Regions from separate parts of the Isoptericola sp. NPDC057191 genome, predicted to be linked through region 2. Evidence: predicted binding sites of a transcription regulator. Region 2 holds the regulator's gene; the other holds the start of a gene.

Region 1 (7,089 bases), on a different contig from region 2:
ACGTCATGAGCACCTTCTACCAGGTCGCCTACGCCGTGGGATTCACGCCGTGGGAGCGGTCGGCCGCCGCGGACGCCGGTCGGCTGGACGAGCTCCTCCGACGCGAGGAGGCGGAGCGCGGAGGGCCCGGGCGCGCGCTCGACGTGGGCTGCGGCACGGGAGTGCATGCGCTGACCCTCGCCCGCCGCGGGTGGGACGTCACGGCGGTCGACGTCGTCGAGCGCGCTCTCGGCCGCGCCCGCACGAGGCTGGCGCGCGAGCGCGTCGCCGCGACGGTCGTCCGGGCGGACGCCACGACCCTGCCCGCCGACGTCGTGGGGGACGACTTCGACCTCGTCCTCGACGTCGGCTGCTTCCACGGGCTGCGAACCCCCGAGCAGCGCGCGATGGGCCGCGCCGTGACGGACCGCACGCGTCCGGGCGCGACGCTCCTGATGCTCGTGCTGGGCAGGTCCGTCGGGCCGCCGTTCATGCCCACCGGCGCCAGTCGGGCCGACATCGAGGACGCCTTCCCCGGGTGGAAGGTCACCGACGTGCACCGGGTCCCCACCGACGCCCCGGGCATGCCGCGCCTCGCGCGTCGTGGCGAGCCCACGTTCTACCGGCTGCGCCGCACACCGGTCGGCGGGCCGCGATGACCTAGGAGGTGAGGGGTTGTCCACAGGTCTCGCCCGGGGTGCGCTGTACTTCGATAGGATCGAACAAGTGTTCGAACGGTGTGTCGGGACGGCCGACCGCGACGGCGAAAGGGGGCGGGATGGCTCAGCAGCACGACGTCGTCGACGCGTCACCTGGAGCGCCGGTCGAGCTGTCCGACGTGCTGCGACGCGTCGACCCTGGGCCGCGACCGTCCCTCCATCAGGTGTCGTCCTCGATCGACGAGGTGGTGGAGCTCCAGCGACGCATCGACGCGCTGGAGGGCGCCAAGGTGCTCGCCGTGGAACGGGCGCGACGGGCCGCCGACAGGTGCGAGCGGGCGCTGCTCGAGCGGGACGACCCGCAGGTCCGCCGGGCATCGTCGACCCGTCGGCGCGAGCTGGCGGAGCGGGCCTTCACGGCCGACCTGGCGACGGCGTTGCGCTGGTCCGAGCAGGAGGCGACGCGACTCGTCGGCGTGGCGCGCGTACTGACCGAGGCGGCCTCGCACGCCCATGCTGCCGGCGAGGCCGGGGGCGGGGAGGGCACGGCCACGGCGCTCGTGGACCTGTGCCAGGGGCGGTTCTCGCTCGCGCACGCCGGGGCGCTCGCGGACACCCTCCTCGGCCTTCCCGACGTCGACGCGCGCCGAAGCGTCGAGGAGGCGGTCCTGCCGGCCGCCAGGCGGGTCACCCTGCCGCAGCTCCGCCGCCGGCTGCGGCGCGCGCGGGACCTGGCGCACCCGGTGTCGTTGACGGTCCGGCACCGCGCGGCGGTCGACAAGCGGGCGGTCTACCTCGACCCGGGCGCTGACGGCATGGCCTGGATCACCGCGCACCTGCCGGCGGTCCAGGCGCATGCGATCCACGACCGGCTCTCTCGCGTCGCTCGCACGGCACGGGACGAGGGCGACCCGCGCGGGGCGGGGCAGCTCCGTGCCGACGCGTTCGCGGACCTCCTGCTCGGCCGAGCCGACATCGACGGCGCCGACGTCGACGGCGCCGACGACCCGCGTGCCGTCGCGGGCAGCGCTGCTGCCCGTGGCGCAGAGGGCGCCCGGGTGCCCGGCCTGGCAGACCTTGCCCGCCGCGTCGCACCCACCGTGCGGATCACCGTGCCGGTGCTCACGCTGCTCGGCGGTGACGCCGGCGGGGTCGCCGAGCTGGACGGTCAGGCCCCCGTCGACGCGGAGACCGCGCTCCGCCTGACGGCGAGCGCCCCCTCGCTCCGCCGACTCCTGGTCGACCCGGTCGACGACACGGTGCTGGCCACCGACCCGGGCACCTACGCCGTGCCGGCAGCGCTCCGCGCGCTGCTGCAGGCCCGGGACGTCACCTGCACGTTCCCGGGCTGCACCCGGGCGGCTTCGGCCTGCGACGTCGACCACGTCAGGGCGTGGGTCGACGGCGGCACGACGACCGCCGACAACCTGACCCATCTGTGCCGTCACCACCACGTGCTCAAGCACCAGACCGGATGGCGTGTCGCCCGGGCGCCTGACGGCGCCCTCCTGTGGACGTCGCCCACGGGGCGCGCGCAACCCCGGCCCCCGGACCCCGGGCGTGGCTCGCCGAACCAGGCCGACGCGCGAGCCCCCGACGGGCACCCGCCGTCCGATCCCGGCACGCCGCCGTTCTGAGCGGTCGGTGAGTCACGGCCGGGAGGGTCGGTCGTCATGACCTGTGCCAGCACGCCCGCATGACGACGGTGACGCTCCGCCCGATGACGCCGGGCGAGTTCGACGAGTGGCAGGACGCGCTGGCGGAGGGCTACGCGGCGGAGCAGGTCGCCGCGGGGATGTGGCAGGCCGACGGCGCGGCGCAGCGGGCGCGCGACGAGAGCGCCCGGCTCCTGCCGCAGGGCGTGGCCACGGGACGGATGCTGTTCCTGCGCGGCCTCGACGCCGACGGCGAGCCGGTCGGGCGCGTGTGGGTGGCGCTGGACCACCCGCGCGGGGTGCCCGGCGTGGCGTTCCTGTACGACATCGAGGTGGTCGAGTCGCGCCGCGGTCAGGGGCTCGGGCGCGGGCTGCTCACGGCAGCCGAGGACGCGGCCCGTGAGGCCGGCGCCACCGCCCTCGAGCTCAACGTCTTCGGGCACAACACGCCCGCGGTGACGCTGTACGGCTCCGCCGGGTACGACGTCGTGACGCAGCAGATGCGCAAGCCGCTCTGACGACCGGGGGACGAGCCCTCTCAGGCGGCGCCGCCCGCCGGACCGGCCTGCCCGCCCACGGCGGCGACGACCTGTGCGGCGACGAACGCCGCGTTCGTGCGCAGGACGTCCTCGGGCACGTCGGGCAGGTTCTCCGCCCAGTCGAGCAGCGGGGAGCCGCGGAACTGCAGCACGCGGGCGGGCCGGCCGAGGAACGCCAGGTGCAGGTGCGCCCCGCCGTCGCCCCACTTGGCGAGCTGCACGCGGCCCACGCTCGGCAGCGCCTCGACGGCCGCCGAGACCGCGACGATCAGCTGCCCCATCTCCGCGGCGAGGTCCGCCGGGACCGTCGGCAGGTCGCAGTGCGCCGAGACGGGCACGAGCATGAGGAACGCGGGCAGCCCCTGGGCGAGGTCGGCGGTCAGCACCCACCGCTCGTTGCGCCACACGTGGTCCTCCAGGAACGTGGGCAGGCGGTCCGCCGCCGACGAGCACCAGCACTCGGACGGGTCCTCGCCCCTGCGCGGGGGCTCGGCGTCGGCCAGGGGGTGCAGCGGCTTCATCCGCAACGAGTCCACCTCGTAGGGGTAGATGTCCCAGCCGGGCATCTCCTCGACCGCCACGGGGAGCCGGCCGTCCGGGCCGAGGTGGGCGACGATGCGGGCGTAGTAGCTGTCGGCGGGCTCGGGCTGCATGCGCCGATCCCACCACAGGCGTCCGGTCCGCGGCAGGGCCGGGCGCAAAGGTGGCGCTGAGCACGTTCGGAGGTTCGCGCCGCGCCAGTCAGGGACACTGGAGACAGCAATCTTCTGTCAAGACGAGGAGTATCAGGTGCCCCAGGGAACTGTCCGATGGTTCGACGCCGACCGAGGGTTCGGCTTCATCGACCTCGGGGACGAGGCGGAGGACCTGTTCGTCCACGCGTCCGAGATCGTCGGCGACGACGGGCCCAAGCTGCTCCGTGAGGGGCAGGTCGTCGAGTTCGAGGTGGGCGAGGGCGACCGCGGCCCGCAGGCCCGCCGCGTCCGGGTCACGGGCGACCAGGCCGCGGACGCGCCCCTGGGCGTGCTCGGCACCGTCAACTGGTACGAGCCGACCAAGGGGTACGGCTTCGTCACGCCCGACGACGGCCGCGACGAGATCTTCGTGCACAGCTCGGCCATCGTCGGGGGCGGCGTGGTCACGGAGGGGCAGCGGGTGGCGTTCCTCGTCGTCGAGGGGGAGAAGGGTCCGCAGGCGGACCACCTGCTCCCGCTCGCGTCCGAGCCGGCCCGGCCCGCCTCCGACGGCGCGGACGGCACCGTCTCCTGGTACGACGACGTCAAGGGCTTCGGGTTCATCGCTCCCGACGCGGGCGGCGACGACGTCTTCGTGCACGTCCGCGCGCTCGGCCATGGCCTGAGCGAGCTCGCCGAGGGCGCACGCGTGACGTTCGACGTCGTCGAGGGCGACAAGGGTCCGAACGCCCGCAACGTCCAGCTCGTGCGCGGTGCCGCCGGTGCCGCAGGTGGGCGTAGTCCGCGCGGGGGTGCGGACCGCGGCCGCTCGGGCCGGCCGTCGTCGTCCGGCGCGCCCGTGCGTGGTGGCGAGGGCACCGTCGCGCGGTACGACGCGGACCGCGGGTTCGGCTTCATCACGCCCGACGCCGGAGGTGCGGACCTGTTCGTGCACGTGTCCGTCGTGCGGGGTGTCGAGTTCCTGGAGGAGGGCGACCGCGTCCGCTTCAAGGTGCGGCAGAGCGACCGGGGCCCGCAGGCCGACAACGTCGAGCTGGTCTGAGCGAGCGGAACCTCCCGAGGATTGCGGCACAGCAGCCCTGTTCGCTCACAGCGAACGCCCGTGATCACCTGCGGGAATAGAGGCGCCCCGAGCAAGGTTGAGCCATACAGACTCAACTTCAGCGCCTGCGGTTTGCGAGGCCGGGGCGCCGAGATTTACGTTGAGTGCAGTTGACTCAACCTCGGGCGCACAGGCGTCCGGACGTACGCATGGAGGCAGCACACATGGCTCGAGCAGTCGGTATCGACCTGGGCACCACGAACTCCGTGGTCGCCGTCCTGGAGGGCGGCGAGCCCACCGTCATCGCGAACGCGGAGGGGTCGCGCACGACGCCGTCCGTCGTCGCGTTCTCCAAGACCGGCGAGGTCCTCGTCGGTGAGGTGGCCAAGCGTCAGGCGGTCACCAACGTCGACCGCACCATCTCGTCGGTCAAGCGCCACATGGGCACCGACTGGGCGGTCGAGATCGACGACAAGAAGTACACCGCGCAGGAGATCTCCGCGCGCGTGCTCGGCAAGCTCAAGCGCGACGCCGAGGAGTACCTGGGCGAGCCCGTCACCGACGCGGTCATCACCGTCCCGGCGTACTTCAACGACGCCGAGCGCCAGGCGACCAAGGACGCCGGCCAGATCGCGGGCCTCAACGTGACGCGCATCGTCAACGAGCCCACCGCGGCGGCCCTCGCCTACGGCCTGGAGAAGGGCAAGGAGGACGAGCTCATCCTCGTCTTCGACCTGGGCGGCGGCACGTTCGACGTCTCGCTCCTCGAGGTCGGCAAGGACGAGGACGACTTCTCCACCATCCAGGTGCGCGCCACCTCGGGCGACAACCGCCTCGGCGGTGACGACTGGGACCAGCGCATCGTGGACCACCTCATCAAGCAGGTGAAGAACAGCGCCGGTGTCGACCTGTCGAAGGACAAGATCGCCCTGCAGCGTCTGCGCGAGGCGGCCGAGCAGGCCAAGAAGGAGCTCTCGTCCGCGACGAGCACCAACGTCTCGATGCAGTACCTGTCCATGAGCGAGAACGGCCCCGTCCACCTGGACGAGAAGCTCACGCGTGCGCAGTTCCAGCAGATGACGCAGGACCTCATCGACCGCACCAAGGCGCCGTTCCACGCGGTCATCCGCGACGCGGGCATCTCCGTGTCCGACATCGACCACGTCGTGCTCGTGGGTGGCTCCACCCGCATGCCGGCCGTGACCGACGTCGTGCGCGAGCTCACCGGTGGCAAGGAGCCCAACAAGGGCGTCAACCCGGACGAGGTCGTCGCCGTGGGCGCGGCCCTGCAGGCCGGCGTCATCGGCGGCGAGCGCAAGGACGTGCTGCTCATCGACGTCACCCCGCTGTCCCTCGGCATCGAGACCAAGGGCGGCGTGATGACCAAGCTCATCGAGCGCAACACGGCCATCCCGACCAAGCGCAGCGAGATCTTCTCCACGGCGGAGGACAACCAGCCGTCCGTGGCGATCCAGGTCTTCCAGGGCGAGCGCGAGTTCACCCGCGACAACAAGCCGCTGGGCACGTTCGAGCTCACCGGCATCGCCCCGGCGCCGCGCGGCGTCCCGCAGATCGAGGTCACCTTCGACATCGACGCGAACGGCATCGTGCACGTGTCCGCCAAGGACCGCGGCACGGGCACCGAGCAGTCGATGAAGATCACCGGTGGTTCCGCCCTCCCCAAGGAGGACATCGACCGCATGGTGAAGGACGCCGAGGAGCACGCCGCCGAGGACAAGAAGCGTCGCGAGGAGGCCGAGACCCGCAACCAGGCCGAGGCCTTCGCGTACTCGATGGAGAAGCAGATCGCGGACAACCGCGACAAGCTCCCCGCCGAGGTCGTCACCGAGGTCGAGGCCGACATCGCCGGCGTCAAGACCGCCCTGGAGGGCGAGGACGCCGACGCCGTCAAGGCCGCGTACGAGAAGCTCGGCACGTCGTCGCAGAAGATCGGCCAGGCGCTGTACGCCTCGGCCGAGCAGGAGCAGGCCGCGGGCAACGCCCAGGCCGCCGAGGATGACGCGGCCTCGGCCGCCGGTGCCTCCTCCGCCTCCGACGAGGACGTGGTCGACGCCGAGATCGTCGACGACGAGGACGACAAGAAGTGACGGACGAGCAGCGGTCGGTCCCCGAGCCCCCGGAGAGCTCCGAGGGCTCGGGGGAGACCCCCTTCCAGTTCACCGACAAGCGCAAGGTCGACCCGACGTCGGGCGAGGCCCGTGCGGGCGAGCCTGCCGAGCAGGCCGACGAGTCGCAGGACCCGCTCGCGGCGCTCGACTTCGAGCCCGAGGGCGAGGCCGCCGAGAGCGCGGAGGTCCTGGCGGCGAAGGCCGAGGCGGCGCAGCACATGGACGCGCTGCAGCGCGAGCGGGCGTCGTTCACCAACTACCGCAACCGGTCGCTGCGCGACCAGGAGGCGGCGCGCACGCAGGGCACGCAGGACGTCCTGGCCGCGCTGCTGCCGGTGCTCGACGACATCGAGCGCGCCAAGCAGCACGCCGAGCTGTCCGGGCCCATGGC
Region 2 (3,883 bases):
CGCTGCCGGTGACCGTGCCGACGGACGTCGCCCCGGCAGCCGCGCCGCTGCCGGCCGCCGCGCTGCCGACCGCTCCGCCCAGCGCGCCGACCGTGCCCCCGATGGGCAGCGCCCCCACGACGGCGAGGCCCGCCAGCCCGACGATGAGGGGCGCGACGACGGCCCGCATGCCGTGGGCGACGTCGCCGAGCTCGAGCACGAGCGAGCGGCACTCGCTGCACGACTCCAGGTGGGTGTCGACCTTCGCGACCTCGCGCCGCGCCAGGCCGCCGCGCACGTACGCGCCGAGCAGCGGGTTCACGGCCCGGCACCCGTCGGTGGGTGCGTGCGTGAGGTGCTCCTGCAGGTACCCGACCCGCAGTCCCTCGCGGGCGCGGTAGGCGAGGGCGGAGACGCCGTTGGGCGTCAGGCCGAGGATCGGCGCCACCTCGGCCGGCGTGCGGCCCTCGATCTCCGTGTACCAGAGCACCGCCTGCCAGCGCTCCGGGAGCGCCTGGTAGGCGTTCTTCACGACGGACCGCTCGAACCCCTCGAACGTGGGGACGTCGGTGGAGTCGACGAGGCCGAGCGCGGCCTCGAACGTGCCGTCGTCGGCCGTGGGGCGGGTGCGCCGTACCCCGCGCGCGAGGTCGGCGGCGAGCCGCCGCACCACCGTCAGCAGGTAGGCGCGGAACGTGGCGTCGGGGCCGCCGCCGTGCTGCAGCACGTCGAGCACCCGGTGGAACGCCTCCGAGACGAGGTCGTCGGCGTCGGCCGCGGAGCGCACGTACTGCCTGGCCACGGCGCGGGCTGCCGGCACGTGCCGGACGTAGAGAGCACCGAACGCCTCGAGGTCGCCTCCGCGCACGTCCAGGATCAGCTCGGCGTCACTGCGTGCCGAGTCGTCCGACCCCACGTAGACGTCCGTCATGGCCGACCTCGCTCTGGCTCTCCCACGCGATGCTCCCGCGCAGACTCCCGTACTGTACGTGCGCGCAGCCGGTCGTTGAGGGGTGAACTTTCTCAAGAAAGACGCAGGATATCCGCAAGTTTCCGTGCCTCAGGCAGCGGAAAGCGCCTCCGCGACAGTTCTCGCCCGTGTCAGTGGGGCGCAACTGCGTCATGATGGCTGCCCATGGGGCTCCCATCATCATGAACCGGTCCACGAGCGGGCCCACGGACGCGCCCGAGCTCCCCTCCGAGGTGCTCGACCGTTGGCGCGCGACGAGCCTTGCCGACGTCTGGCTGCGCCCGGACGACTGGTACCACCCGGCGGTCGACGCGCTGGTCGAGGCGTTCGACGACGGCCGGTCGCCCCACGCCGCCGCCCACCGGCTGGGTGCCGCGCGCGGGCGCGCAGGAGTCGGGCTGGGCGAGACGCTGGACGACGTGGAGTGCCTCTACCGTGCCGCCCACCGCGCCCCGGACCCCGACGCGATCCGTGCGGTCGCCGTCGGCTGGGTCCGTGGACGCGACACCGAGCCGGCCCTGAGCGGGCTGCGCGACCCGGGCACCGGGCTGCCCACGCGGGCCTACCTCACGGAGCGGCTGCGGGAGACGTACGGCGCGGCCGTCGGGGCCGAGCACGACGTGCCGACCACGCACTGCCTCGTCGTCATCGACGTCGCCGTGGACGGGCTGGCGCCCTGGGACCGGGCCGCGCGGTCCGCGACCGTGGGCCGCGCCCTCGAGCAGGTCTTCGGGGAGGGCCACCCGATGGCGGCGCTGACCGACGGCGTCTTCGCGGTGCTGACCCGCCGCGACGCCAGGGTGAGCGACCTGGCGAAGACCACCCGCCGGGTGGTCGAGCGCAACGCCGCGCTCATGGGGATCGGGGACACGATGCGGCGCCCCACCCGGGTGTGGGTGGAGCGCCTGCCGACGTCGCACGCCGCGGCCGCCGAGCTGCTCACGCAGCTCACCCGCTGACCGTCACGCTGACCCCCGCGCTGACCGCCACCTGGGTGCCGACGAGGCTCAGGGGTGCGAGTAGGTGAGGCAGTCGGCGTGGCTCTCGTCGTCCGGGCCGGGCCCGACGCGGATCGCGGCCGCCGCGCACTCGAGCTCGTGGTTGTGGACGCAGTCCCCGCGCTGGCACGCCCCCACGTGGGCGACGACCTTCTCCAGGCCGCCCTTGGCGCTCAGCGGGATGAACGTGGCGCACGACGCGTCTCCGGTGTGCCCGGCGATCGTCACCGCACCGGCGTGACAGCCGTGGTCGTGGTTGTAGCCGCAGCCCTCGACGGTGCACTCGGTCACCTCGGGCATCTCCATCAGAGTGCTCATCGTGCGCTCCTCGCTGCTCGCCGTCGGCTCGCGCCGCCTTCAGCCAGGATAGGACTCACGCACGGAATATGCGATGCGAATTCGCCCTCGAATTCAGCAAGGAAAGCCTCACCTATTGCGACGGGATTTAGCGAAGAATTGCATGGCGAAAAGACGGCGGGCGGCGGCTCTCAGCCGCGTCGGGGCAGGGGGCGCCAGAGCACCAGCGCGCCTTCCGCGGCGTCCAGCTCGGACCGCTCGGCGCGCCGCACCCGCTGACCGCGGCGCACGACGACGACGTCGCCCGACGAGCCGGCGGCGAACACCCGGCCCCCGGGCTGCATCGCGAGCGCGGTGAGGCGTGCCTCGAGCTGGGCCACGTGCTCCTGCAGGTCGAGGATGCGCCGGATGCCGGCGAGGTTGATCCCCTCGACCTGCGCGAGCCGCTGGACCTCCAGCAGGCGGGACACGTCGCGCTGCGAGTACCGCCGCCCCCGGCCCGCGGTGCGGCGGGGCGTCACCAGGCCGAGCCGGTCGTACTGGCGCAGGGTCTGCGGGTGCATCCCGGCGAGCTGGGCGGCCTGGGACACGGTCAGCACCGGGGCGTCCTCGGTGACCATCGCTACCTCCCTCGCACGGTGCACGTCGCCCGGGCCGTCACTCCGCGGCGCGCTGCGCCAGCCCTGCCCGGACGTCCTCGTGGTCGCTCTCGGCGGCGAACGCCTCGAGCGCCTCCTTCGCCTTCTTGCTGAGCTTCTGCGGCACCGCGACCTGCACGGTGACGAGCAGGTCGCCCTGCGCCTTCGTCGTCCGCACGCCGCGGCCCTTGACCCGCAGCACGCGGCCGGACGGCGTGCCCGCGGGCACCTTGAGCCGCACGGTGCTGCCGTCGAGGGTGGGCACCTCGAGCGTGGTGCCGAGAGCGGCCTCCGTGAACGTGACGGGCACCGACATGCGCAGGTTGACGCCGTCGAGCGTGAACACCGGGTGCGCGGAGACGTGCACGGTGACCACGAGGTCGCCCGCCTCACCGCCGCCGGAACCCGGCCGCCCCTTGCCGCGGATGCGCAGCTTGCGGCCGTCGTTGACGCCCGCGGGGATCTTGGTCTTGACCTTGCGGCCGTCCACCGTGAACTCCACGGTGGCGCCCTCCACGGCCGTGCGGAACGGCAGCGTGGTCTCCGCCGCGACGCCCGGGCCCTTCTGCGGCGCGGTGAAGCCGGCGCGCCGGCTGCCGCCGCGGAAGCCGCCCTGGCCGCCGAGCATCGAGCTGAGGATGTCCTCGAAGCCGCCGGCGCCGCCGCCCTGCGGGTACTGCGTGTAGCGGGCGTTCGGGGCGCCTCCGCCGAACATCGACCCGAACACGTCCTCGAAGCCGTTGCCACCGCCACCGGGGCCCGCGGCGAACCGGGCGCCGCCACCGGCCATCGCACGCACGGCGTCGTACTGCTGACGCTGCTCGCTGTCCGAGAGGACGGCGTACGCCTCGCCGATCTCCTTGAACTTCGCCTCGGCCGACGCGTCACCCGGGTTCTGGTCCGGGTGGTACTGCCGCGCCAGCTTGCGGTACGCCTTCTTGATGGCCGCGTCGTCCGCGTCCTTGGGGACGCCGAGAGCGGAGTAGAAGTCCTTCTCGATC

What was found. Region 2 encodes HspR, which represses chaperone genes until heat shock. Its sites were predicted from a motif close to AAGTTGAGTCNNNNNGACTCAACTT; they were not measured.
Region 1: a site for HspR is predicted at 4,664-4,688, ahead of dnaK (molecular chaperone DnaK). Genes of this name have one in related genera too.

The regions. Positions count from the first base shown of each region.
Region 1 covers NZ_JBHUWC010000188.1:255-7,343, reverse strand. Annotated here, with positions in the region: gene ACFT55_RS17450 (class I SAM-dependent methyltransferase) at 6-638, shown strand; gene ACFT55_RS17445 (DUF222 domain-containing protein) at 758-2,275, shown strand; gene ACFT55_RS17440 (GNAT family N-acetyltransferase) at 2,335-2,811, shown strand; gene ACFT55_RS17435 (hypothetical protein) at 2,832-3,485, opposite strand; gene ACFT55_RS17430 (cold-shock protein) at 3,622-4,569, shown strand; gene dnaK (molecular chaperone DnaK) at 4,794-6,677, shown strand; gene grpE (nucleotide exchange factor GrpE) at 6,674-7,089, shown strand, end outside.
Region 2 covers NZ_JBHUWC010000257.1:16-3,898, forward strand. Annotated here, with positions in the region: partial or broken gene ACFT55_RS19340 (sigma-70 family RNA polymerase sigma factor) at 1-910, opposite strand, end outside; gene ACFT55_RS19345 (hypothetical protein) at 1,132-1,908, shown strand; gene ACFT55_RS19350 (DUF1540 domain-containing protein) at 1,957-2,265, opposite strand; gene ACFT55_RS19355 (heat shock protein transcriptional repressor HspR) at 2,436-2,864, opposite strand; gene ACFT55_RS19360 (DnaJ C-terminal domain-containing protein) at 2,902-3,883, opposite strand, start outside.